Regions from separate parts of the Streptomyces sp. NPDC057617 genome, predicted to be linked through region 2. Evidence: riboswitches for the same ligand, from Rfam matches in the RefSeq annotation. Region 2 holds a riboswitch; each other region holds the start of a gene.
The links. A riboswitch is a leader RNA that binds a small molecule or an ion and turns the genes downstream of it on or off. The one in region 2 is predicted to bind thiamine pyrophosphate.
Positions count from the first base shown of each region.

Region 1: linked by a shared signal. The riboswitch ahead of thiC (phosphomethylpyrimidine synthase ThiC) and the one ahead of thiO (glycine oxidase ThiO) in region 2 are both predicted to bind thiamine pyrophosphate.
Region 3: linked by a shared signal. The riboswitch ahead of ACFU9P_RS16040 (thiamine ABC transporter substrate binding subunit) and the one ahead of thiO (glycine oxidase ThiO) in region 2 are both predicted to bind thiamine pyrophosphate.

Region 1 covers NZ_JBHVGV010000013.1:249,694-257,284, reverse strand. The annotation lists gene ACFU9P_RS28880 (cupin domain-containing protein) at 1-311, shown strand, start outside; gene ACFU9P_RS28875 (DUF5326 family protein) at 529-747, shown strand; gene ACFU9P_RS28870 (SsgA family sporulation/cell division regulator) at 1,313-1,747, shown strand; gene ACFU9P_RS28865 (YibE/F family protein) at 1,824-3,278, opposite strand; TPP riboswitch at 3,350-3,495, shown strand; gene thiC (phosphomethylpyrimidine synthase ThiC) at 3,488-5,362, shown strand; gene ACFU9P_RS28855 (hypothetical protein) at 5,481-6,431, opposite strand; gene ACFU9P_RS28850 (metallophosphoesterase) at 6,579-7,591, opposite strand, start outside.
Region 2 covers NZ_JBHVGV010000003.1:415,376-422,966, reverse strand. The annotation lists gene ACFU9P_RS10765 (Rv2175c family DNA-binding protein) at 1-366, opposite strand; gene ACFU9P_RS10760 (NAD(P)/FAD-dependent oxidoreductase) at 536-1,783, opposite strand; TPP riboswitch at 1,892-2,005, shown strand; gene thiO (glycine oxidase ThiO) at 2,003-3,229, shown strand; gene thiS (sulfur carrier protein ThiS) at 3,226-3,444, shown strand; gene ACFU9P_RS10745 (thiazole synthase) at 3,451-4,248, shown strand; gene pknB (Stk1 family PASTA domain-containing Ser/Thr kinase) at 4,398-6,293, shown strand; gene ACFU9P_RS10735 (deoxyribonuclease IV) at 6,300-7,154, shown strand; gene ACFU9P_RS10730 (sulfite oxidase-like oxidoreductase) at 7,232-7,591, opposite strand, start outside.
Region 3 covers NZ_JBHVGV010000005.1:474,816-482,406, forward strand. The annotation lists gene frr (ribosome recycling factor) at 1-220, shown strand, start outside; gene ACFU9P_RS16030 (phosphatidate cytidylyltransferase) at 220-1,305, shown strand; gene rlmN (23S rRNA (adenine(2503)-C(2))-methyltransferase RlmN) at 1,429-2,535, shown strand; TPP riboswitch at 2,573-2,698, shown strand; gene ACFU9P_RS16040 (thiamine ABC transporter substrate binding subunit) at 2,782-3,927, shown strand; gene ACFU9P_RS16045 (ABC transporter permease) at 4,005-5,618, shown strand; gene ACFU9P_RS16050 (ABC transporter ATP-binding protein) at 5,618-6,661, shown strand; gene ACFU9P_RS16055 (hypothetical protein) at 6,740-7,591, opposite strand, start outside.

The sequences.
Region 1 (7,591 bases), on a different contig from region 2:
CATTCCGACTTGATGAGCTGGAGGCGGAGCGTGCCGCCAACGACGGGGCGTATCTGCAGTTTCTGCGCGAACGCAACATGTCAGTGGGCCTGTACGCGCTGGACGCCGGGGAGATCGACCCGCAGCAGCCGCACCGGCAGGACGAGGTGTACTTCGTCGTGAGCGGCCGGGCTTCGATCACCGTGGGGATGGAGACGACCCAGGTCGGCCGGGGCAGCGTGGTCTATGTGCCGGCCGGAGTCGCGCACAAGTTCCACCACATCACGGAGGATCTGCGGGTGATGGTCGTGTTCTCGCCGCCCGAGAGCTGACCGTGTCCCGGGAGCCGACCGTGTCCCGAAGGCTGACCATGTCTCCCGGGGTCTCCAGGGGTCTCTCGGCGTCGCTCGGGATTCCGTTTCTCAGGGGTGGCTCAGGGTCGGATCAGGGGAGAGCGGGGGCCGCGCGGCCTCCATGGGCGCCCCGGCGGCTCTAGCATCGATGGTGCAAGGGGATACGTGTGCCACTCGGTGAAGCGAGGTAAGGACGATGGCGGTTCGGGAGATACTCACGGGGCTGCCCTGGTGGGTGAAGTGGATCGCGGTGCCCGTCATCGCCATCGTGGTCTTCGGCGGGCTGATCATGAGCGTGGTCGCGTTTGTGATCGGAGTGCTCTTCAAGGTGCTGATCTTTGTGGCACTCGTCGGCGGACTCATCTATGTCGTACGGAAGTTCATGTCCTCGTCGTCCTCGCGGGGCGACTGGTAGGCGGCGACCGGTAAGTCAGCGGGCCGTACGCCCGTTAGCCCGCGCGAGGGAAAGGTGAACCAGAAACCATCTCGGCCCCCGGCCTGCCCCTAGAGTGACATATCTCTCCGTCCCCCAGTCCCCCTCAGGGGTGCGGCGGGCACGCGGGGGCGGCCCCCGCGGGCGGGCCCTCGCCCGTCACCATCCCGGGGGTGAGACCTTGGCCACGGCCCCACAACACGCTGTGCGGAATCGTCGACATGCCCTGCAGAATCGTCGCGGCAAGATCGTCGGCCTGAGGCGCGGCGATTGTCTGCTTTCCGATCCACGGTTTCGCGATCCACGGCCTTGCCATGTAGGGCGCGGGCCGTGGCTTTTTCTGTGCTCCACCGTCAACGGGAGCGACCGCTTCCGGAGGTGGAACGATTACGCAACGGGATCGCATCGCTGGTCAGCCCGCTCGCCTTCTCTTTCCGTATCTGAAAAATTACTCCTTGTGATCTGCTAGCGCTTACAGGACGATTGCGTCAAGAGGGTCAACGGGGATCATTCCCAGCCACTGTTTCATCTACTCCGGAGTACAGCGATGCGCGAGTCGGTGCAGGCCGAGGTCCTGATGAGCTTCCTCGTCTCCGAGGAACTGGCGTTCCGGATCCCGGTGGAACTCCATTACGAGGTGAGGGATCCCTACGCCGTGCGCATGACATTCCATCTGCCCGGCGATGCCCCTGTGACCTGGACTTTTGGCCGTGAGCTACTGCTCGACGGCATCAACACGCCGAGTGGCGACGGTGATGTGCATATCGCGCCGACCGAGCCCGAGGACCTCTCCGATGTCCATATCCGCCTCCAGGTCGGCGACGATCACGCGCTCTTCCGGGTCAGTGCCGCGCCGCTGGTGGCCTTCCTCGACCGTACGGACCGGCTGGTGCCGCTCGGGCAGGAGCGCACGCTCGGTGACTTCGAGGTCAATCTGGAGCAGGCGCTCGACCGCATCCTGGCCGGGGAGAACGCCGGCTGAGCCCGGTTGGACGGGGCCGTACGGGTGATCCTTCCCGGCGGCCGTTTCGCGGCCCCGGCCGGCGCTGAACGTACTGCTACTTCTTGCGGCGCCGGCCCTTGCCGCCGCCCAGCCCGCGCGCCGGTGCGCTCTGTACCGGCAGGGCAGGCCCTGTCTGCGGACTCGCCGGACCTGCCGGAGCTGCCGGGCCTGTCGTACCCGCCGGACCGGCCGGGCCTGTGGACCAGGGACCCGCCGTCCCGGGAGCCTGGGCCGGCGATACGGGAGGCGCCCCGTGTCCCGCCCGGTCGGCGGAGACCACCAGAGCCGCCAGCGCCGTGGTCACCGGCACCGACGCGACCAGACCGATCGAGCCCACCAGGGTCCGTACGATCTCCTCCGCCACCAGCTCACTGTTGGCGACCGTACCCACACCCGACTGCGCGATCGAGAAGAGCAGCAGCAGAGGCAGGGCGGCGCCCGCGTAGGCCAGGACCAGCGTATTGACCACCGAGGCGATATGGTCCCGGCCGATCCGGATACCCGCCCGGTAGAGGGCACGGGGCCCCATCGACGGATCCGCCTGATGCAGCTCCCAGACCGCCGAGGTCTGGGTGACCGTCACATCGTCGAGAACACCCAGCGAACCGATGATGACCCCGGCGAGCAGCAGTCCGCTCATATCGATCCCGGGATAGAGACCGTGGATCAGCCCGGTGTTGTCGTCGGTGTTGCCGGTCAGGCTCGCCCAGCCGATGAAGACCGACCCCAGCAGCCCGATCAGCAGCAGGGATACCAGAGTGCCGAGGACCGCGACCGAGGTACGGGCCGTCAGTCCATGGCACATATAGAGCGCGATCAGCATGATCGCGCTGGCCCCGATCACCGCCACGACCAGCGGATTCGAGCCCTGGAGTATCGCGGGCAGGATGAACAGCGTCAGCACGGCGAACGAGACCGCCAGCGCGACCAGCGCCATGACCCCGCGCAGCCGCCCCACCACGACCACAGCGAGCGCGAAGATCCCGGCCAGCAGGGCCATGGGGAACTTCCGGTTGACATCCGTCACCGAGTACTGGAGATCGCGGGGAGCGTCGGGTGCGTATGCCACCACAACGCCTTGTTTCACGTGAAACTGCCGCGGTGCGTCCGGCTGGACGATCTCGACGAAGGTCCGGCCCTTCTCCTTGCCGCTGGTGACTTCGATGGTGGCCTTCTTGCAGTCACCGGTCTGCTCCCGGTCCGCCTCGCGCCCCTGGGGTTTCGAGGTGTCACCGGTGGACGGGACCTGGGCGGCGTTCACGGACTTGCAGTCGACCTGCTGGATCTGCACCACCCGGCCCTGCTCGGTCTGCCGGTCGAAGCCCACCCCCGTACGTTCATGCGCCGGAGCGCCGCCCGGCCAGAGCACCACCAGACCGACGACCACCGCGGCCGCGAACGGGATCAGAACCGCCGCGATGACCTTGCGAAGGTGCTGGGAGACCGGCGCGGCGGGGCCATGACTGTGCGAGTGCCCGTGCGATTCATGGGTCTGCTGGGATGAGGTCACCGACCGATCATCGCAAGAAGCCTGAGGCCCTCTGTTCAGCACGCCGGATATGACGCTAGCGTGGGGGCACCTTTTGCACACGCGGGAGCTCGGAGCACCGGGCTGAGAGGGCGCTGACTGTGGCGTTCCGGGGAGTATCCCCTGGACCCCTGAGCTGCGCCGACCGCTGAACCTGTTACCGGGTAATGCCGGCGTAGGGAGTAGGTCTCATGACCGTTCAGGACGCACACACGCCTGCCTCCGATTCTGAAAACGAGTCTGGACATTCGAGCGAGGCTCATGGTTCGAGCCGGACTCAAAGGACTATCGGCTGGCACAAGGGATATGTCCAGGGCTCGCGCCCTGACCTCCAGGTTCCGGTCCGCCAGGTGCACCTCACCAACGGCCAGGACGTCACGCTGTACGACACCTCGGGTCCGTACACCGATCCGGCCGTCGAGACCGATGTACGCCGCGGTCTCGCGCCACTCCGGGAGAACTGGATCATCGGGCGGGGGGACACCGAGGAGTACGCGGGCCGGCCGGTCCGCCCCGAGGACGACGGGCTCAAGCACACGGCGCCGCGCGGCGGGCTGCGCAACCTCGACGCGGTCTTCCCCGGCAGGCCGCGCCAGCCGCGCCGGGCGCGGGCCGGACAGACCGTGACGCAGCTCTCGTACGCCCGGCGCGGGGAGATCACGCAGGAGATGGAGTACGTCGCGATCCGGGAGAACGTGTCCCCGGAGGTCGTGCGCGAGGAGATCGCCGCGGGCCGTGCCGTACTGCCGGCCAATGTCAATCACCCGGAGATCGAGCCGATGATCATCGGCAAGCGGTTCCTGGTGAAGGTCAACGCCAACATCGGCAATTCCGCGGTCACTTCCTCCATCGAGGAGGAGGTGGAGAAGATGACCTGGGCGACCCGCTGGGGCGCCGACACGGTCATGGACCTCTCCACCGGCCGCAATATCCACACCACGCGCGAGTGGGTGCTGCGCAACTCCCCCGTGCCGATCGGCACCGTGCCGCTCTACCAGGCGCTCGAAAAGGTCGACGGCAAGGCCGAGGAGCTGACCTGGGAGATCTACAAGGACACGGTCGTCGAGCAGGCCGAACAGGGCGTCGACTACATGACGGTCCATGCCGGGGTGCTGCTGCGGTACGTTCCGCTGACGGCGCGCCGCAAGACGGGCATCGTCTCGCGCGGCGGCTCGATCATGGCGGCATGGTGCCTCGCGCACCACAAGGAGTCGTTCCTGTACGAGAACTTCGAGGAGCTGTGCGAGATCCTCGCGGCGTACGACGTGACGTACTCCCTCGGTGACGGCCTGCGGCCGGGGTCCATCGCGGACGCCAACGACGAGGCCCAGTTCGCCGAGCTGCGCACGCTGGGGGAGCTGAACTCGACCGCCAAGCGGCTCGGCGTACAGACCATGATCGAGGGCCCGGGCCATGTCCCGATGCACAAGATCAAGGAGAACATCGACCTCCAGCAGGAGATCTGCGAGGAGGCGCCGTTCTATACGCTCGGCCCGTTGACGACCGATGTGGCCCCGGCGTACGACCACATCACCTCCGGCATCGGCGCGGCGATGATCGCGTGGTGGGGTACGGCGATGCTCTGCTACGTCACCCCCAAGGAGCACCTGGGGCTGCCGGACCGGGACGACGTCAAGACCGGTGTCATCACGTACAAGATCGCCGCGCATGCCGCGGACCTCGCCAAGGGGCACCCGGGGGCGCAGGCGTGGGACGACGCGCTGTCCGACGCCCGGTTCGAGTTCCGCTGGGAGGACCAGTTCAATCTGGCCCTGGATCCGGACACGGCCCGGGAGTTCCACGACGAGACGCTGCCGGCGGAGCCGGCGAAAACGGCGCACTTCTGCTCGATGTGCGGCCCGAAGTTCTGCTCGATGAAGATCTCGCAGGACATCCGGCGGCGGCACGGCGGCGAGTTCGAGAGCGACGGCGGCGGCGACGGTACGGGAAGCGCGGGCGAGGCGGGCGCAGCGATCGGGGCCGACGAGATCGAGGCGGGCATGGCGCAGAAGTCCAAGGAATTCGCCGCGGCCGGCAACCGGGTCTATCTGCCGCTGGCGGACTGAACCCGGCGGACTGAGGGCCGGCGGCCCTCCGGACCGAGCGCCGGGCCTGAGAGGCTACGCAGCCTCGGAGGCCGGACGACGGAACGGCGGGCCAACGGTGCCGGGCACCGGCCGGAGGTCACTCCGGTCGGTGGTCCGGGCCGCCGAAATCTGGGCTGGTGAAGTCCGGGCTGGTGAAGCTGGGGCGCTGGCCGGTGGTGGCGCCCTCGTCCGGGCTGCTGAAGTCCGGCCGGCTGTAGCCGATCTTGGGCAGGTGCTTGGCCGGCCGGACCGGTCCCGGGGCCGCCGGGTCCGCGCTCGGGTCGGCCAGAACGTCGCGCAGGAAGGGCAGGATGCCCCTCTCCAGCAGCGCATGGCGCCAGGCCTCCCGGGCCCGGGCCACCTCGTCGGGCAGCTCACCGCTCGGCGACTCCTCGGCCGGGAGCTGGGTCTTGCTGTTGCGCAGGGCCGTGACCAGCAGACCGATCGCGGCGGCCAGGATGCCCAGCGCGGTGATGGCACCGAAGAACCAGCCCACGGCCAGCAGGCTGTCCGCGAACGCGGGCGGTCGGCTGAGTGCCTTGAGGAGATAACCGACGAGCAGGAAGATCACCGCGGCGACGCCACCGAGGACCGGGACCAGCACCGTGATGATCGCCGTGAACCCCGCGCCGGATTCCGGTACTTCGGCCTCGGCCGGATCCAGCACGGAATCGCGCGCCGAGCCGGAGCGAGCCGCATCAGAACGAGCCGCATCAGAACGAGCCGCATCGGAGCGCGTCGAGTCCGAGCGGGCCGGGTCGGACCCCGCCGAGTCGGATCGTACGGAGCCGGCGCGGGCCGAAGCGGAAAGACCCGGCGAGCGGAACTCCTCGCGGATCTTCGTGTAGTGCTCGTACTCGGCGGCCGCGGCCGTGGTGATCCGCGCCGTGGACTTCAGGGCCATGGTGCGTAGCTGCTCGCTGGTGAGCCGCTCCCCGATCGCGGCGAGATCAGGGCGCTCGTGCGCGTTGTGCAGCACGACATCGAGGATCCGCTCGAATTCCGCGCGATCCTCGCTGAGCAGGTGCGGAGCGCTGTTCATGTGCATCCCCCGATGCTCCGTAGGGCCGGTTCGCCCGCGTGGGACGGGCAGTTGGCGGAAACGGAGGAGAGCCTGCTACGGATAAGCCGATGGTAGAGCTGTTTTGGCGTGAGGTGACAGGGGGTTTACCTAAATCGGCTCGACTCCGTTGTCTCAGTTCTCCAGAGGAAGCCGGACGACCAGCAGCTTTCCCGCCATCGTCACACCGCCGTCCATCGCGATGGCAAGTCCGTCGGCATATACGTGTGGCCCTTCCACCAGCGGACCCGTGTCGGCTTCGCCGTCCGAGGCGTCTTCGGTGCCGACTTCGCCCAGCAGATAGGGAATCGGGCTGTGGCCATGGACGACGCGCTGTCCGCCGTACCGGGAGAGCAGTTCCCGTACGGCCTCGGGGCCGCCGTCGTCGCGGAAGGCAAAGCGCTTGGTGAGTTTGCGGAACAGGTCCCAGCATTCGTCCGCGTCATTGCGGGTGAGGATCTGATGAATCGTGTCGTTGACGTCCTCGATCGTGGATCCGTAGTCCAGATAGGCCGTCGTGTCGGAGTGCAGGAGGAGATGTCCGTCCGCCTCGACGACCGCGTCGAGCCGGGACATCCACTGGAGATGGACGTCCTGGAGGCGCTCCATATCGGTGCGCTGACCGCCGTTGAGCAGCCAGGCCGCCTGGAAAGTGGCCGTACCCGCGCCGGAGTTGACATGGGTGTCGCCGAAGCGTCTGGCGCCGATCAGCAGCAGTTCGTGATTGCCCATCAGGGCCTTGCAGTAGCCGCCCGCCGCCGCCGCTTCCGCGGAGAGCCGCATCACGAGGTCGATGACCCCGATGCCGTCGGGGCCGCGGTCGGTGAAGTCACCGAGGAACCAGAGACGCGCGGTGCCCGCGGCCCAGTGGCCGTCGGCGTCGATCAGTCCCTGTGCGGTCAGCGCGGCGAGGAGTTCGTCGAGATAGCCGTGGACGTCGCCGACGACATAGAGCGGGCCGAGGCCGTCGGGCACCGACGGTTCCGCCACGGGGCCGACATGCACCTGGACCGTGTCCCCCCGGTTGATCACCGGGAGATCGCGTTCGGTGGGGGTGTAGCCCTCCGGGGGCTCGTCGTCGGGGACCGCGTTGCCGGGATGCCCGGACGGGCCGGCGGCCGCGGGGCCTGACGGGCCGGGTTCTCCGG
Region 2 (7,591 bases):
TCAGACGGCGAGCGCCTGGGCCCGGCGCTTCACCTCCGTGCCGCGATTCTCCCCGAGCGCCTGCGCGGGCGTGCCCGGCAGGGTCGGGTCGGGGGTGAAGAGCCATTCGAGCATCTCTTCGTCGGTGAAGCCGTCGTCCCGCAGGAGCGTCAGGGTCCCGGCGAGGCCCTTGACGACCTTGTTGCCGTCGACGAAGGCGGCGGGCACCTGGAGCGTCCTGTTCTCGCCCCGGCGTACGGCGATGAGCTGGCCTTCCTTCACCAACTGCCGCACGCGCGTCACCTCGACATCGAGCGCTTCCGCGATGTCGGGCAGGTGGAGCCAGGCGGGGACGAGAGCATCGATCTTTGCGTCAATCTCGGTCACACGACAAGCGTGCCATCCCGGACTGACAGACGCCACGAACCGGCTCCGGCCGGGGCAGCCCGCACGAACCGCCCGCGCCCGGCCCCGCCCGCACGACGGCCCGCCCGCACGGGCCGCGAACAGCAACGCCACCGAAACGTCTCAGAAGCCGCCTCCCCGTCGGTACGCCTCAGAGCACCGCTTTCCGCAGCGGTACGGACGGGTCCGCGGCCAGTGCCGGGTCCAGCCGGGCGCCCGCCTCGATCAGTTTCCGCCCCTGCGCCAGATCGCGGGGCCTGCCGACCGCGAGCAAAGCCACCAGCACCCCGTCCCGCAGCCACACCACCGACCAGGCGGCCTCCGCGGGACCGCCGCGCCACAGCAGGGTGTCCGCCGCCGCGTGATGCCCCGCGTACTGGACGAACCGGCCGAACTGCTCCGACCAGAAGTACGGCACCGGATCGTAGATCTGCTCGCTCTCGCCGACGGCCTGGGCGGCGACCGTACGCGGTCCCTGGAGCGCGTTGTCCCAGTGGTGGACGAGCAGCCGCTCGCCGTAGCGGGCGGAGGGGAAGGACGCGCAGTCGCCGACCGCGTACACATCGGGCAGCGAGGTCGCGAGCCGCTCGTCGGCGACGATCGCCCCGTCCGGGCCCAGCGCGATTCCGGAGCCCGCCAGCCAGTCGGTCGTGGGCCGCGCGCCTATGCCCACCACCACGGCCTCGGCGGAGAGCCGCCGGCCGTCCGCGAGGACCACCGTGCCCGGCTCGACGGCGGCGACCCGGGCGCCAGTGAGCAGTTCGGCGCCGCTCTCCGCGTACCAGTCCGCCATGGGAGCCGCCACCTCGGCCGGGAGGGCACCGGGCAGCGGCCGGTCCGCCGCCTCCACGACCGTCACGGCACACCCGGCCGCGCGGGCCGCCGTGGTGAACTCCGCGCCGATCCACCCCGCGCCGACGACCACGGTCCCGGCCCCCCGGTCCAGCACGGGCCGCAGCGCCTCGGCGTCGTCCAGGGTGCGCAGCAGATGGACACCGGGCGTGGCCGCGGTGCCCGGCAGGGCGACCGGCTCTGCGCCGGTGGCGATGACCAGCAGGCCGTACGGTACGGGCCCGGCCCCGGTGTCGACCTCCCGCGCGGCGGGGCGCAGTCCGGTCACCTCCACGCCGAGTCTCAGCTCGACCCCGAGCGCCGCGAAGTCGATGTCGTACGCCGGGCTGTCCGCCGTGCCCAGCAGCACCGCCTTGGAGAGCGGCGGCCGGTCGTACGGCGGGTGCCGCTCGGCGCCGATCAGGGTGACCGGGCCCTCGTACCCCTTCTCGCGCAGGGCCACGGCGGTCTGCACGCCCGCCATGCCCGCGCCGACGATGACGACGCCCGGCCGCGCGCGATGTGCCCGCTGTGCCGGGAGTTCCCGCTGCCTCTGCTGCTCGCTCACCCGATCACCATATGCAGCCGGTCAACCGCCGGGCGTACCCCGCCGGAGGTTCTCGCGGCTCCGGCGCGGCCTTACCGCGCGGCGGGCCGCGCGTTAGTCTGGCCGGTGACACTACCTCGCGGGAGTCCGGACGCACCGGACTGAGAGGGAGGCTGGAGCGGCCTCCGACCGTACGAACCTGATCCGGGTCATGCCGGCGAAGGGAGGGGCTGGACGCCCATGCAGTCACCCCATCCGTCATCCCATCCGCAGTCACCTCACCGGGGAACGGGGAGCGGTTCCGATGTCCTGGTCATCGGCGGCGGAATCATCGGCCTGGTCACGGCCTGGCGGGCCGCGCAGCGCGGGCTGAGCACCGTCGTCGCCGACCCCGGTCCGGGCGGCGGCGCCGCGCGGGTCGCGGCGGGCATGCTCGCCGCCGTCACCGAACTCCACCATGGCGAGCAGGTCCTGCTCCGGCTCAATATGGCCTCCGCGGAGCGCTATCCGGACTTCGTGGCCGAGCTGGAGGAGGCCAGCAGCCAGGAGACCGGCTACCGCGCCAGCGGCACGCTGGCCGTCGCCCTCGACACCGACGACCGCGCCGAACTGCGCGAACTGCACGATCTCCAGCGCCGCTCGGGGCTGGCCTCCGAGTGGCTCACGGGGCGCGAATGCCGGCGCCTCGAACCGATGCTCGCGCCGGGCGTACGCGGGGGCCTTCGGGTGGACGGCGACCACCAGATCGATCCCCGCCGGCTGGCCGCGGCGCTGGTCACGGCGTGCGAGCGGGCCGGGGTGGTCTTCCACCGGGCCCTGGCCGAACGGCTCTCGGTCGTACGGGACCGGGCCGCCGGCGCCGTACTGACGGGCGGGCGCGTGCTCGCCGCGGACCAGGTGGTGCTGGCCGCCGGCAGTCTGAGCGGGCGGCTGGCGGGCGTGCCGCACGAGATCCGGCCGCCGGTACGGCCCGTCAAGGGCCAGGTGCTGCGGCTGACCGTGCCGCGTCCGTATGCGCCGTTCCTGACCAGATCGGTACGGGCGGTGGTGCGCGGCAGCCATGTCTACCTGGTGCCGCGCGAGAACGGCGAGCTGGTGATCGGCGCCACCAGCGAGGAGCAGGGCTGGGACACCACGGTCACCGCGGGCGGGGTGTACGAATTGCTGCGCGATGCGCATGAACTCGTCCCCGGTATCACCGAGCTGCCGCTCACCGAGACCCTCGCCGGACTGCGGCCCGGCTCGCCGGACAACGCGCCGCTGCTGGGGCCGACCGCGCTGCCGGGACTGCATCTCGCGACCGGCCACTACCGCAACGGGGTGCTGCTCACGCCGGTCACCGGCGATGTGCTGGCCGAGGCGCTGACGACCGGCGAACTCCCGGAACTGGCCCGGCCGTTCACCCCGCGCCGCTTCACCTCCGTACCGCAGGACCTCACCTCCGTACCACGGGAGCTGACCGTATGAGCATCTCCGTCCGGGTGTCCGTCTCCGTGAACGGCGAGGCGCGCGACCTCGCCCCGGGCACCACGCTCGACGTCCTGGTCGCCGCGCTGACCCCCGCGCCCTCGGGTGTCGCGGCCGCCGTCAACGAGATGGTGGTGCCACGGGGGCGCTGGGCCGGAACGGTGCTCGGCGAGGGTGACCGGGTGGAAGTCCTGACCGCGGTCCAGGGGGGCTGAGCGGGGATGGCGGACGACCGGTTCACCATCGGCTCCACCGTGCTGGGCTCCCGGCTGATCATGGGGACGGGCGGGGCGCCGAGCCTCGACGTACTGGAACGCTGCCTGGTCGCCTCCGGCACCGAACTCACCACGGTCGCGATGCGACGCCTCGACCCCACGGTCCAGGGGTCCGTCCTGTCCGTACTCGGCTCCCTCGGCATCCGCGCCCTGCCCAACACGGCGGGGTGCTTCACGGCGGGCGAGGCGGTGCTCACGGCGCGGCTGGCGCGTGAGGCGCTCGGTACGGACTGGATCAAGCTGGAGGTGGTCGCGGACGAGCGGACGCTGCTGCCGGATCCGGTGGAGCTGCTGGACGCGGCGGAGACGCTGGTCGACGACGGGTTCACGGTGCTGCCCTATACGAACGACGATCCTGTGCTCGCCAGAAAACTGGAGGACGTGGGCTGCGCGGCGATCATGCCGCTGGGGTCGCCGATCGGTTCCGGTCTCGGCATCCGCAACCCGCACAACTTCGAGCTGATCGTGGAGCGGGCGGGGGTGCCGGTGATCCTGGACGCGGGGGCGGGTACGGCGTCGGACGCGGCGCTGGCGATGGAGCTGGGGTGCGCGGCCGTGATGCTGGCGTCGGCGGTGACGCGGGCGCGGGAGCCGGTGCTGATGGCGGAGGCGATGCGGCACGGGGTGGAGGCGGGGCGCCTGGCGTACCGGGCGGGCCGGATCCCCCGCCGGCACTTCGCGCGCGCGTCGTCGCCGACGGAGGGAATGGCGACGTGGGACCCGGAGCGCCCGGCGTTCTCGTGACGAGCACCCGGAAACAAGCCCGTCCGGCGATTGAGGACACAGCACAGCAAGCCCGTACGGCGATTGAGGACACAGCACAGCAAGCCCGTACGGCGATTGAGGACATGGGACCGCCACGGCGGCGCGGACGTGGCTCGTAGACTCAAGGGGTGGATACGAGCCTTCAGGATCCCATCGTCGGGCAGGTGCTCGACGGGCGTTACCGCGTGGACGCCCGTATCGCCGTCGGCGGCATGGCCACCGTCTACCGGGCCGTTGACACCCGTCTCGACCGGGTGCTCGCGCTCAAGGTCATGCACCCCGCCCTCGCCGCCGACGTGACATTCGTGGAGCGGTTCATCCGGGAGGCCAAGTCCGTGGCGCGGCTGGCGCATCCCAATGTGGTCGCGGTGTTCGACCAGGGCGCGCAAGGGGCGTACGTCTATCTGGCGATGGAGTACGTCGCCGGGTGCACGCTCCGCGACGTACTGCGCGAGCGGGGCGCGCTCCAGCCACGCGCCGCGCTGGACATCCTGGAGCCTGTGCTCGCCGCGCTCGGGGCCGCGCACCGCGCCGGGTTCGTCCACCGGGACATGAAGCCGGAGAACGTGCTGATAGGGGACGACGGCCGGGTCAAGGTCGCCGACTTCGGCCTCGTACGGGCCGTGGGCGATGTCACCAACACCACCGGCACAGTCCTCGGCACCGTGTCGTATCTCGCGCCCGAGCAGATCGAGTACGGCACCTCCGACCCCCGGGTCGACGTGTACGCCTGCGGGGTTGTCCTCCACGAAATGCTGACCGGCGCCAAGCCGCACTCCGGGGACACCCCCGCGCAGGTGCTCTACCGGCATCTGAACGAGGACGTTCCCGCGCCCTCGGCCGCCGTTCCCGGGCTCGCCGTGGAGCTGGACGAGCTGGTCGCGGCGGCCACCGCCCGTAACCCGGATCTGCGCCCCCACGACGCGGTCGCCCTGCTCGCCAGGGCCCGGGAGGCCCGCGCCACGCTCGGTGACGCGCAGCTCGACGCCGTACCGCCGGGGGCCAGGACCCAGGAAGAGGCCGGGGCGAACCACCGTACGGCCGTGATCCCGCGCCCCGCCGTGCACCGCACCAGCCGGCTGGAGATGCCTCCGCCCGGCCGCCCTGACCGGCCTTCACGCACAGGGTCGTGGCGCGCGCCCCGCAGAGGGGTCGTCGCGGCCGTCGTCGCCGTGCTGCTGCTGTTCGGGGTCGGGGCCGGTGTCTGGTACATCAATTCCGGCCAGTTCACCCGCGTCCCCTCGCTCCTCGGCCAGACCGAGCAGCAGGCCAGGCAGCGGCTCGCCGACGCCGGGCTCGAAGCCAAGGTCGTCAAGGACTTCAGCGACACCTTCGACCGCGGCACGGTCATGCGCAGCGATCCCGCGCCCCGGTCCCGGATCCGCGGCGACGGTCCGGTGACCCTCGTCATCTCGCGCGGCCCGGAGACCGTCCGCGTCCCCGATCTGACGGGCATGCCCCTGGCCCAGGCGCGGCGCGCGCTGACCAGGGCCGGGCTCGCCGCAGGGGTGGTCAGCCGGGAGTTCGACGAACAGACCGCCCAGGGCTCCGTGCTCAGTTCGGCGCCGGAGGCCGGGACCTCCGTACGCCCCGATTCCGGGGTCGCGCTCGTGGTCAGCAAGGGCAGCCCGGTCGATATGCCGGACGTCACCGGGGAGTCCGTGGACGACGCCACCGCCGAACTGGAGGAGGCGGGCCTCAAGGTCAGGATCGCTGCCGTACGGGTGAACTCCCCGGAGGACGAGGGCTCGGTCGCCCGGCAGTCCGCCGCCGAGGGCTCCCAGCTCGCCCGCGGCGACACCGTCACGCTGACGGTCTCCAAGGGCCCGCGGATGATCCCCGTACCGGACGTCGTCGGCGAGACGACCGACAAGGCGAAGAGCCTGCTGGAAGCGGCCGGCTTTGTGGTCGAGGTCGACCGCGGCTTCCCGTTCCTGGACGACACCGTGGCCGAGCAGTCGGTCGACCCCGGCGACGAGGCCCCCGAGAACAGCACCATCACCATCACGACCAAGGGACTCTAGAACTCCATGCGCAACCCTGTCGGCTGCCATGTCCCCGTGGCCGGCGGCCTCGCCACGACGGGTCTGGCGTACGCGCGCGACCTGGATGCCGAGGCCGTCCAGGTCTTCGTCGCCAATCCGCGCGGCTGGGCGACACCCACCGGGAATCCCGCGCAGGACGAACGGTTCCGCGCGGAGTGCCAGGCCGGCGGGATCCCGGTGTATGTGCACGCTCCGTATCTGATCAACTTCGGTTCGCACACCGCGGCGACCGCCGAGCAGTCGGTGGGGTCCCTGCGGCACAGCCTGCGCAGAGGCCGGGCGATCGGTGCGCGGGGCGTGGTGGTGCATACGGGCTCGGCGACCGGCGGCCGTACCCGCCAGGTGGCGCTCGCGCAGGTACGGGAGCGGATGCTGCCGCTGCTCGACGAGCTGACCCATGACGACGACCCGTATCTGCTGCTGGAGTCGACGGCCGGACAGGGCTTCTCGCTCTGCTCGCGGACCTGGGACTTCGGCCCCTACTTCGAGGCGCTCGACTCCCATCCGAAGCTGGGCATCTGCCTGGACACCTGCCATGTGTTCGCCGCCGGGCACGATCTGGCGGGCCCGCACGGGATGCGGCAGACGCTGGATCTCCTGGTGGGTACGGTCGGCGCGGGCCGGATCAAGCTGATCCACGCCAATGACTCCAAGGATGTGGTCGGCGCGCACAAGGACCGGCATGTGAACATCGGGGCCGGGCAGATCGGCGAGGAGCCCTTCCGCGAGCTGTTCTCGCATCCGGCGACCGAAAACGTACCGCTGGTGATCGAGACGCCCGGCGGCAAGGAGGGTCAGGCGGCGGACATACGCCTGCTGAAGAAGCTGCGCGACAGCTGACCGCGCCGAACCGAGCCGATCCGGGCCGGGCCGGGCCGGCGAGTGTCCCGCAGCTCCGGGCCGGTCGCCCACAGGGCTTACAGCTCCGGTCCGTCCCCCGGCAGCTCCTGGTACGAGTAGCGCTGCTCCGCCCAGGGGTCGCCGACATTGTGATAGCCGCGCTCCTCCCAGAAGCCCCGGCGGTCGGCGGTCATGTACTCGACGCCCCGGACCCACTTGGGCCCCTTCCAGGCGTACAGATGCGGTACGACCAGCCGCGCCGGAAACCCGTGCTCGGCGGTGAGCAGCTCCCCGTCCTTGTGGGTGGCGAAAATCGTACGGTCCGACGCGAAGTCGGCGAGCCGCAGATTCGAGCTGTAGCCGTACTCGGCCCAGACCATCACATGCGTCACGGCGGGCCCGGGCGGTGCCAGGTCCAGGATCGTACGGGCCGGTAC
Region 3 (7,591 bases), on a different contig from region 2:
CATCAAGGTCGCCAAGACCAAGGCCGAGGACTCGAAGATCTCGATCCGGGCGGTACGCCGCAAGGCCAAGGAGACCATCGACAAGCTGGTCAAGGACGGCGAGGTCGGCGAGGACGAGGGACGCCGCGCGGAGAAGGAGCTCGACGACACGACCGCGAAGTATGTCGCGCAGGTCGACGAGCTGCTCAAGCACAAGGAAGCCGAGCTGCTCGAGGTCTGATGAACGACTCTTCCCGGGGGGCCCCGTCAGCGGCCGGTTACTCCGGTTACACCGATTACTGGGGACCGGCCGACCACGGGGCCGCCCCGGCGGGTCCCGCGTACGACGCGCTGGACACACAGCAGACTCGGCCCATGCCCATCGTGCCCGACGGACCCGCCGGCGGCGGGGACCAGGATGACGACCGGAGGGCCGCTCGGCCGGGCGGCCCCCTGTTCCGTGACGAGACTCCACAGGAGCCCATGGGAGCGCCTCCGCCACCACCTCAGAAGAAGCGGGCAGGCCGTGATCTGCGCGCGGCCATAGGCGTGGGTCTCGGTCTCGGCGTGGTCGTCGCGGCGTCGCTCTTCATCGTCAAGGCCGTGTTCGTCGGAGTCGTCGCGGTCGCGGTGGTCATCGGGCTGTGGGAGCTGACCTCGCGGCTGGACGAGAAGAAGGGCATCAAGGCCCCGCTGGTCCCGCTGGCCGTCGGCGGCGCCGCGATGATCGTCGCCGGATATGTGCGCGGCGCCGAGGGAGCCTGGGTCGCGATGGCCCTGACGGCGCTCGCGGTGCTGGTCTGGCGGATGACCGCGCCGCCCGAGGGCTATCTGAAGGATGTCACCGCAGGGGTTTTCGCCGCCTTCTACGTACCGTTCCTGGCCACCTTCGTGGCGATGATGCTCAGGGCGGACGACGGGCCGTGGCGGGTGCTGATGTTCATGCTGCTGACAGTCGTCAGCGACACGGGCGCGTACGCGGTCGGCTGGCGCTTCGGTACGCACAAGCTCGCGCCGCGCATCAGCCCCGGCAAGACCAGGGAGGGGCTGGCGGGAGCCGTCGTCTTCGCCATGGTGGCCGGCGCGCTCTGCATGCAGTTCCTGATCCACGACGGAATCTGGTGGCAGGGGCTGCTGCTCGGACTGGCCGTCGCGGCCAGCGCGACGCTCGGCGATCTCGGCGAGTCCATGATCAAGCGGGATCTCGGTATCAAGGACATGGGCACGCTGCTGCCCGGGCACGGCGGCATCATGGACCGCCTCGACTCCCTGCTGCCCACGGCGCCGGTGGTCTGGCTGCTGCTGGTGATCTTCGTAGGCTCCTGATGTCTCGCAGGTTCCTGCCGAGCCAGGCCCGGTCAAGGGCCTGACCTGCGGCGATACCGTACGGGGGCCCGTTGTCCACAGGACAGCGGGCCCCTGCCGCATGTCTGCGACACTGGTTCCACCATGCCTGTACCTGGAGAACTGACATTTGTCGCGCCCCGCGGAGCCAAGAAGCCGCCGCGACACCTCGCCGACCTCACCCCCGCCGAGCGCCGCGAGGCCGTCGCCGCGATCGGCGAGAAGGCGTTCCGTGCCAACCAGCTTTCGCAGCACTACTTCGCGCGGTACGCACACGATCCGCAGCAGTGGACCGACATCCCGGCCGCCGCGCGCCAGAAGCTCGCCGCGGAGCTGGTGCCCGAGCTGATGTCGGTGGTGCGGCACATCTCGTGCGACGACGACACCACCCGTAAGACGCTGTGGCGGCTGCACGACGGCACCCTGGTCGAGTCGGTGCTGATGCGCTATCCGGACCGGGTCACGATGTGCATCTCGTCGCAGGCCGGCTGCGGGATGAACTGTCCCTTCTGCGCCACCGGACAGGCCGGGCTCGACCGCAATCTGTCCACCGCGGAGATCGTGCACCAGATCGTCGACGGGATGCGCGCGCTGCGCGACGGCGAGGTGCCCGGCGGCCCCTCCCGGCTGTCGAACATCGTCTTCATGGGCATGGGCGAGCCGCTCGCCAACTACAACCGGGTGGTCGGCGCGATACGCCGGCTGACCGACCCCGAGCCAGACGGTCTGGGTCTGTCCCAGCGCGGGATCACGGTCTCGACGGTCGGTCTGGTGCCCGCGATGCTGCGTTTCGCCGACGAGGGGTTCAAGTGCCGCCTCGCGGTCTCCCTGCACGCGCCTGACGACGAGCTGCGCGACACCCTCGTCCCGGTCAACACCCGCTGGAAGGTACGGGAAGTGCTGGACGCGGCCTGGGAGTACGCGGAGAAGTCCGGCCGCCGGGTCTCCATCGAGTACGCCCTCATCCGCGACATCAACGACCAGGCGTGGCGCGGCGACCGGCTGGGCCGGCTGCTCAAGGGCAAGCGGGTGCACGTCAATCTGATCCCGCTCAATCCGACCCCGGGATCGAAGTGGACGGCGTCACGCCCCGAGGACGAGAAGGCGTTCGTCGAGGCGATCGCGGCCCATGGCGTGCCGGTGACGGTACGGGACACCAGGGGCCAGGAGATCGACGGGGCGTGCGGGCAGTTGGCCGCCTCGGAGCGCTAGGAGGCCACGGGGTAATGTTGGCCTGAACGCATTGCATATGTTCCGACAGGGGAGCGCCACAGCGCTGAGAGTGTGGCACATGTCCGCGAGAGCGGGCAGCGGCCGCAGACCCTCTGAACCTCGCCCAGGTCATTCTGGGTAGGAAGTTCGGTCACCACTCAAGCTGTTGCGCCCTGCCCGGAGTCCGGCCGGTCCTGACTCCGGGCAGGGCCGCGTCTTCTCCTGGACTTCCCAGGAGGAAAACCAGTGAGCAGCACCACCAGTACAGCCGGCACCGTCACTGACAGAAGGACGGCCGCCCGCAGAAGGACGGCCGTCGCCGCGCTCGCCACCGCGCTCGGGGTCTCGGTCCTCGCCGCCTGCGGCGGGTCCGACGGCTCCGCGCCGTCCGGCGGCAGCGGCGGTACGGAGTCGAAGACCGTCACCCTCGTCAGCCACGACTCGTTCAACGCCTCGCCCGCCGTGCTCAAGGAGTTCACCCGGCGGACCGGCTACACGGTCAAGGTCCTGAAGAGCGGGGACGCGGGCGAGGCCCTCAACAAGGAGATCCTCACCAAGGGTTCGCCCCAGGGCGATGTCTTCTTCGGCGTCGACAACACCCTGCTCTCCCGCGCCCTCGACAACGGCCTGTTCACGCCGTACAAGGCCAAGGGTCTCGACCGCGTCGACACGGCCACCCAGCTCGACCGCGGCCAGAACCGGGTCACGCCCATCGACACCGGCGATATCTGCGTCAACTACGACAAGAAGTACTTCACGGACAAGAAGCTCGCGCCGCCGCAGTCGTTCGACGATCTGGTCAAGCCGCAGTACAAGGACCTGCTCGTGACGGAGAACGCCGCGACCTCCTCGCCCGGCCTCGGCTTCCTCCTCGGCACGGCCGCGCGGTACGGCGACAACGGCTGGCAGGACTACTGGAAGAAGCTCAAGGCCAACGGCGTGCAGGTCGTCGACAGTTGGGAACAGGCCTACAACGAGAACTTCTCGGGCTCGGCCGGCGGCAGAAAGGCCAAGGCCGACCGCCCGCTCGTCGTCTCGTACGCCTCCAGCCCGCCCGTAGAGGTCCTGTACGCCGAGCCGCAGCCGCAGCAGGCGCCCACCGGAGTCGCCACCGGCACCTGCTTCCGGCAGACGGAGTTCGCCGGGCTGCTCACGGGCGCGAAGAACGAGGCGGGCGGCAAGGCCCTGGTGGACTTCCTGATCAGCGACACCTTCCAGGCGGACATGCCGCTGAACATGTTCGTCAACCCGGTCGTCAAGAGCGTGAAGCTGCCCGAGCTGTTCACGAAGTTCGGCGCGACGGTCAGCGAGCCCGAGACCGTGGCACCCGACAAGATCGCCGCCAACCGTGAGCAGTGGATCCAGTCGTGGACCTCACTCGTGGTGAAGTAGCCGACAGGGCGGCGAGCCGGGCCCGGCCGGCTCGCCCCACCCCGAAGGGCCGCGCGAGTTCCGTCCGGCTCGTCCTCATGGCCGTACCCGTCGCGTTCTTCGCGGTCTTCTTCGCCTATCCCGTGACCGCGATCGTCGGCCGCGGCCTCAAGGCCGACGGCACCTGGCAGTTCGGCCGCGTCGGCGAGGTACTGAGCCGTCCCGACATCCTCGGTGTTCTCTGGTTCACCACCTGGCAGGCGCTCGCCTCCACCGCGCTCACCCTGCTGATCGCCCTGCCCGGCGCGTATGTCTTCGCACGCTTCGACTTCCCGGGCAGGCATCTGCTGCGCGCGGTGGTCACCGTCCCCTTCGTCCTGCCGGCCGTCGTGGTCGGCACGGCCTTCCTGGCGCTGCTCGGGCGCGGCGGACTGCTCGACGACCTGTGGGGCATACGGCTCGACACGACCGTCTGGGCGATCCTCCTCGCGCATGTCTTCTTCAACTACGCGGTGGTCGTACGGACCGTGGGCGGCCTGTGGTCACAGCTCGACCCGCGCCAGGAGGAGGCCGCGCGGGTGCTGGGCGCGGGACGGCTCGCGGCCTGGTGGCGGGTGACGCTGCCGGCCCTCGCCCCCGCCGTGGCGGCCGCCGCCCTGATGGTCTTCCTCTTCACCTTCACCTCCTTCGGGGTCGTACAGATCCTGGGCGGCCCGGCCTACTCCACGCTGGAGGTGGAGATCTACCGGCAGACCGCGCAGCTCCTCGACCTGCCCACCGCCGCCGTGCTCACCCTCGTCCAGTTCGCGGCGGTCGCGGCGGTGCTGGCGGTGCACGCCCGGACCGTACGGAGACGGGAGGGCGCGCTGAAACTCGTCGACCCGGCGCAGACGGCGCGCAGGCCGCGCGGGACCGGGCAGTGGGCGCTGCTCGGCGGGGTCCTCGCCACCGTTCTGATGCTGATCCTGCTGCCGCTCGGTGTGCTCGTCGAGCGCTCACTCGACACGCCGGGCGGGTACGGCCTCGGCTTCTACCGTGCACTCGGCTCGCTCGACGCGAGCGGCGGAACGTTCCTCGTACCACCGCTGGAAGCCGTCTGGAACTCGCTGCGGTACGCGCTCGCCGCGACCGGCGTCGCGCTGGTGGTGGGCGGTCTCGCGGCCGCCGCGCTGACCCGGCGCGCGGGCCGGCTCGTGCGGGGCTTCGACGCGCTGCTGATGCTGCCGCTCGGGGTCTCGGCCGTCACCGTCGGCTTCGGTTTTCTGATCACACTCGACAAGCCGCCGCTGGACCTGCGGACTTCATGGATCCTGGTGCCGCTCGCGCAGGCGCTGGTGGGCGTGCCCTTTGTCGTCCGGACCATGCTGCCGGTGCTGCGGGCGGTGGACGGACGGCTGCGCGAGGCGGCGGCGGTCCTCGGCGCGTCCCCGCTGCGGGTGTGGCGCGAGGTCGATCTGCCGCTCGTACGGCGGGCGTTGCTGGTCGCGGCCGGTTTCGCGTTCGCCGTGTCGCTGGGCGAGTTCGGCGCGACGGTCTTCATCGCGCGCCCCGACCGGCCGACACTGCCGGTGGCCGTGGCCCGGCTGCTGGGGCGCCCCGGCGAACTCAACTACGGGCAGGCCATGGCCCTGTCCACCGTACTGATGCTGGTGTGCGCGGTGTCGCTGCTGGCGCTGGAACGTATCCGTACCGACCGCTCCGGGGAGTTCTGATGGCCCTGCTGACCCTGTCGGACATCACCGTACGGTTCGGTGCCCGTACCGCGCTCGACGGCGTGGACCTGGAGATCGCCGAGCACGAGACGGTCTGTGTGCTGGGGCCGAGCGGGAGCGGCAAGTCGACACTGCTGCGGGTGGTGGCCGGGCTGACCGCGCCGGACGGCGGGCGGGTGCTGCTGGACGGCGCCGACCAGACGGGGGTGCCGGTGCACCGGCGCGGGGTCGGGCTGATGTTCCAGGACCATCAGCTCTTCCCGCAGCGCGATGTGGCCGGCAATGTTGCCTTCGGACTGCGCATGCGAGGGGTCCCGCGCGGCGAACAGACGGGCCGGGTCGAGGAACTGCTCGATCTCGTCGGGCTGCCGGGCGCGGGGCGGCGGGCCGTCGCCGCGCTGTCCGGCGGCGAGCAGCAGCGCGTCGCGCTGGCGCGGGCGCTGGCTCCCCGGCCCCGGCTGCTGATGCTGGACGAGCCGCTCGGGCAGCTCGACCGGAGCCTGCGCGAGCGGCTGGTGGTCGAACTGCGCGGTCTCTTCGGACGGTTGGGTACGACCGTGCTCGCCGTCACCCATGACCAGGGCGAGGCGTTCGCGCTCGCCGACCGGGTCGTGGTGATGCGGGACGGACGGGTCGCCCAGACGGGCACCCCGGTGGAGGTCTGGCAGCGGCCCGCCTCGGCGTTCGTGGCGCGCTTCCTCGGTTTCGACAATGTCGTGGACGCGACGGTGAGCGGCGGGGCCGCCGATACGGTCTGGGGACGGATCCCGGTGCCGGACGGATCGGCCCAGGGGGAGCGGTCGGTGCTGGTACGGCCTGCCGGGGTACGGCTGGTCGACCCGGGGGGCGCGCTGCGCTGCACGGTCGAGGCCCGTACGTTCCGGGGCAGCAGGGTCGCGGTGCTGCTGCGGCCCGACGGGCCCTCGGGCGGACCGGTACTGGAAGCGGAGTGCGGGCTCCGGGACGCGCCACGGGTGGGCGCGGCGGTCGGGGTGGCCTTCGCCGCCGAGGACGTGGTGGTCCTGGAGGGCGGCACAGCGTAAAGCCGCGGCTCAAAGCCATGACGGCAAGCGAAGGCCCCCGGACCTCAGCGGGGTCCGGGGGCCTTCTGCTCAAGTGGGCTATGCCGTCAGGGGAATCGCCGCCAGGGCCGCCACCATCCAGGTCAGCGGGGCGAAGATCGTCAGGATCGCGGTCGCCCGCACCGCCGCCGCCGTACGCAGAAGCGTGGCCGGGGCGCCCAGATGGTGCAGCGTCGTGGTGGTGGCCGCGCGGGCCTGCCGGGACTCCACCGCGGACGTCAGCAGCGTCGCCGCCGTACAGCCGATGACCAGGGCCGCGCCGAGGCCGGTCAGGGGCCCGAAGGGGCGTACCGCACCGGGCCCGGACAGCGAGGTCGCGGCGAACACGCCCGAGATCACGGCGCACAGAACGCCGAGCGGGCGGCCGATGTTGCGGGCCTCGGTCATCAGGGTGCGCCCCGCCAGCAGCCGGATCGCGCCGGGCCGCAGGGTCTGGACCAGCCGCCCGCAGAGATACGTGATACCCGGACCGGCCAGGGCCAGACCGACGGCGGTCAGCGACCAGCCCGCCAGCACACCGGCCGAGGTGCCGTCGAACTGACCGGGCAGCGGCGGCGCGGACCCGCCCCCGCTCCTGCTCGCGTACGTCTCGACCGCCAGCCCCGCCGCCGTGAGGGCCACCCCCCAGGGCAGCCCGGCCGGGGTGTGGACCGAGGGCGGCACGTTCTCGGCGGGGCGGCCGGCCTTGCGGGTGTGATGCCGCATCGCCATCCCGGTCGCGGCCGTCGCGAAGGTCGGCACCAGCGCCAGCAACGTCAGCATCGCGGCCAGCGGCAGCGACTGGCCCCTGGCCAGCAGCTCGGCGCCCTGGCCGCCGAGGGGCGAACGGGCCGGATCGCTGCGGAGATGCAGGAAGAGGAGCAGCGCCAGAGCGCTGCCGAACGCGCAGGA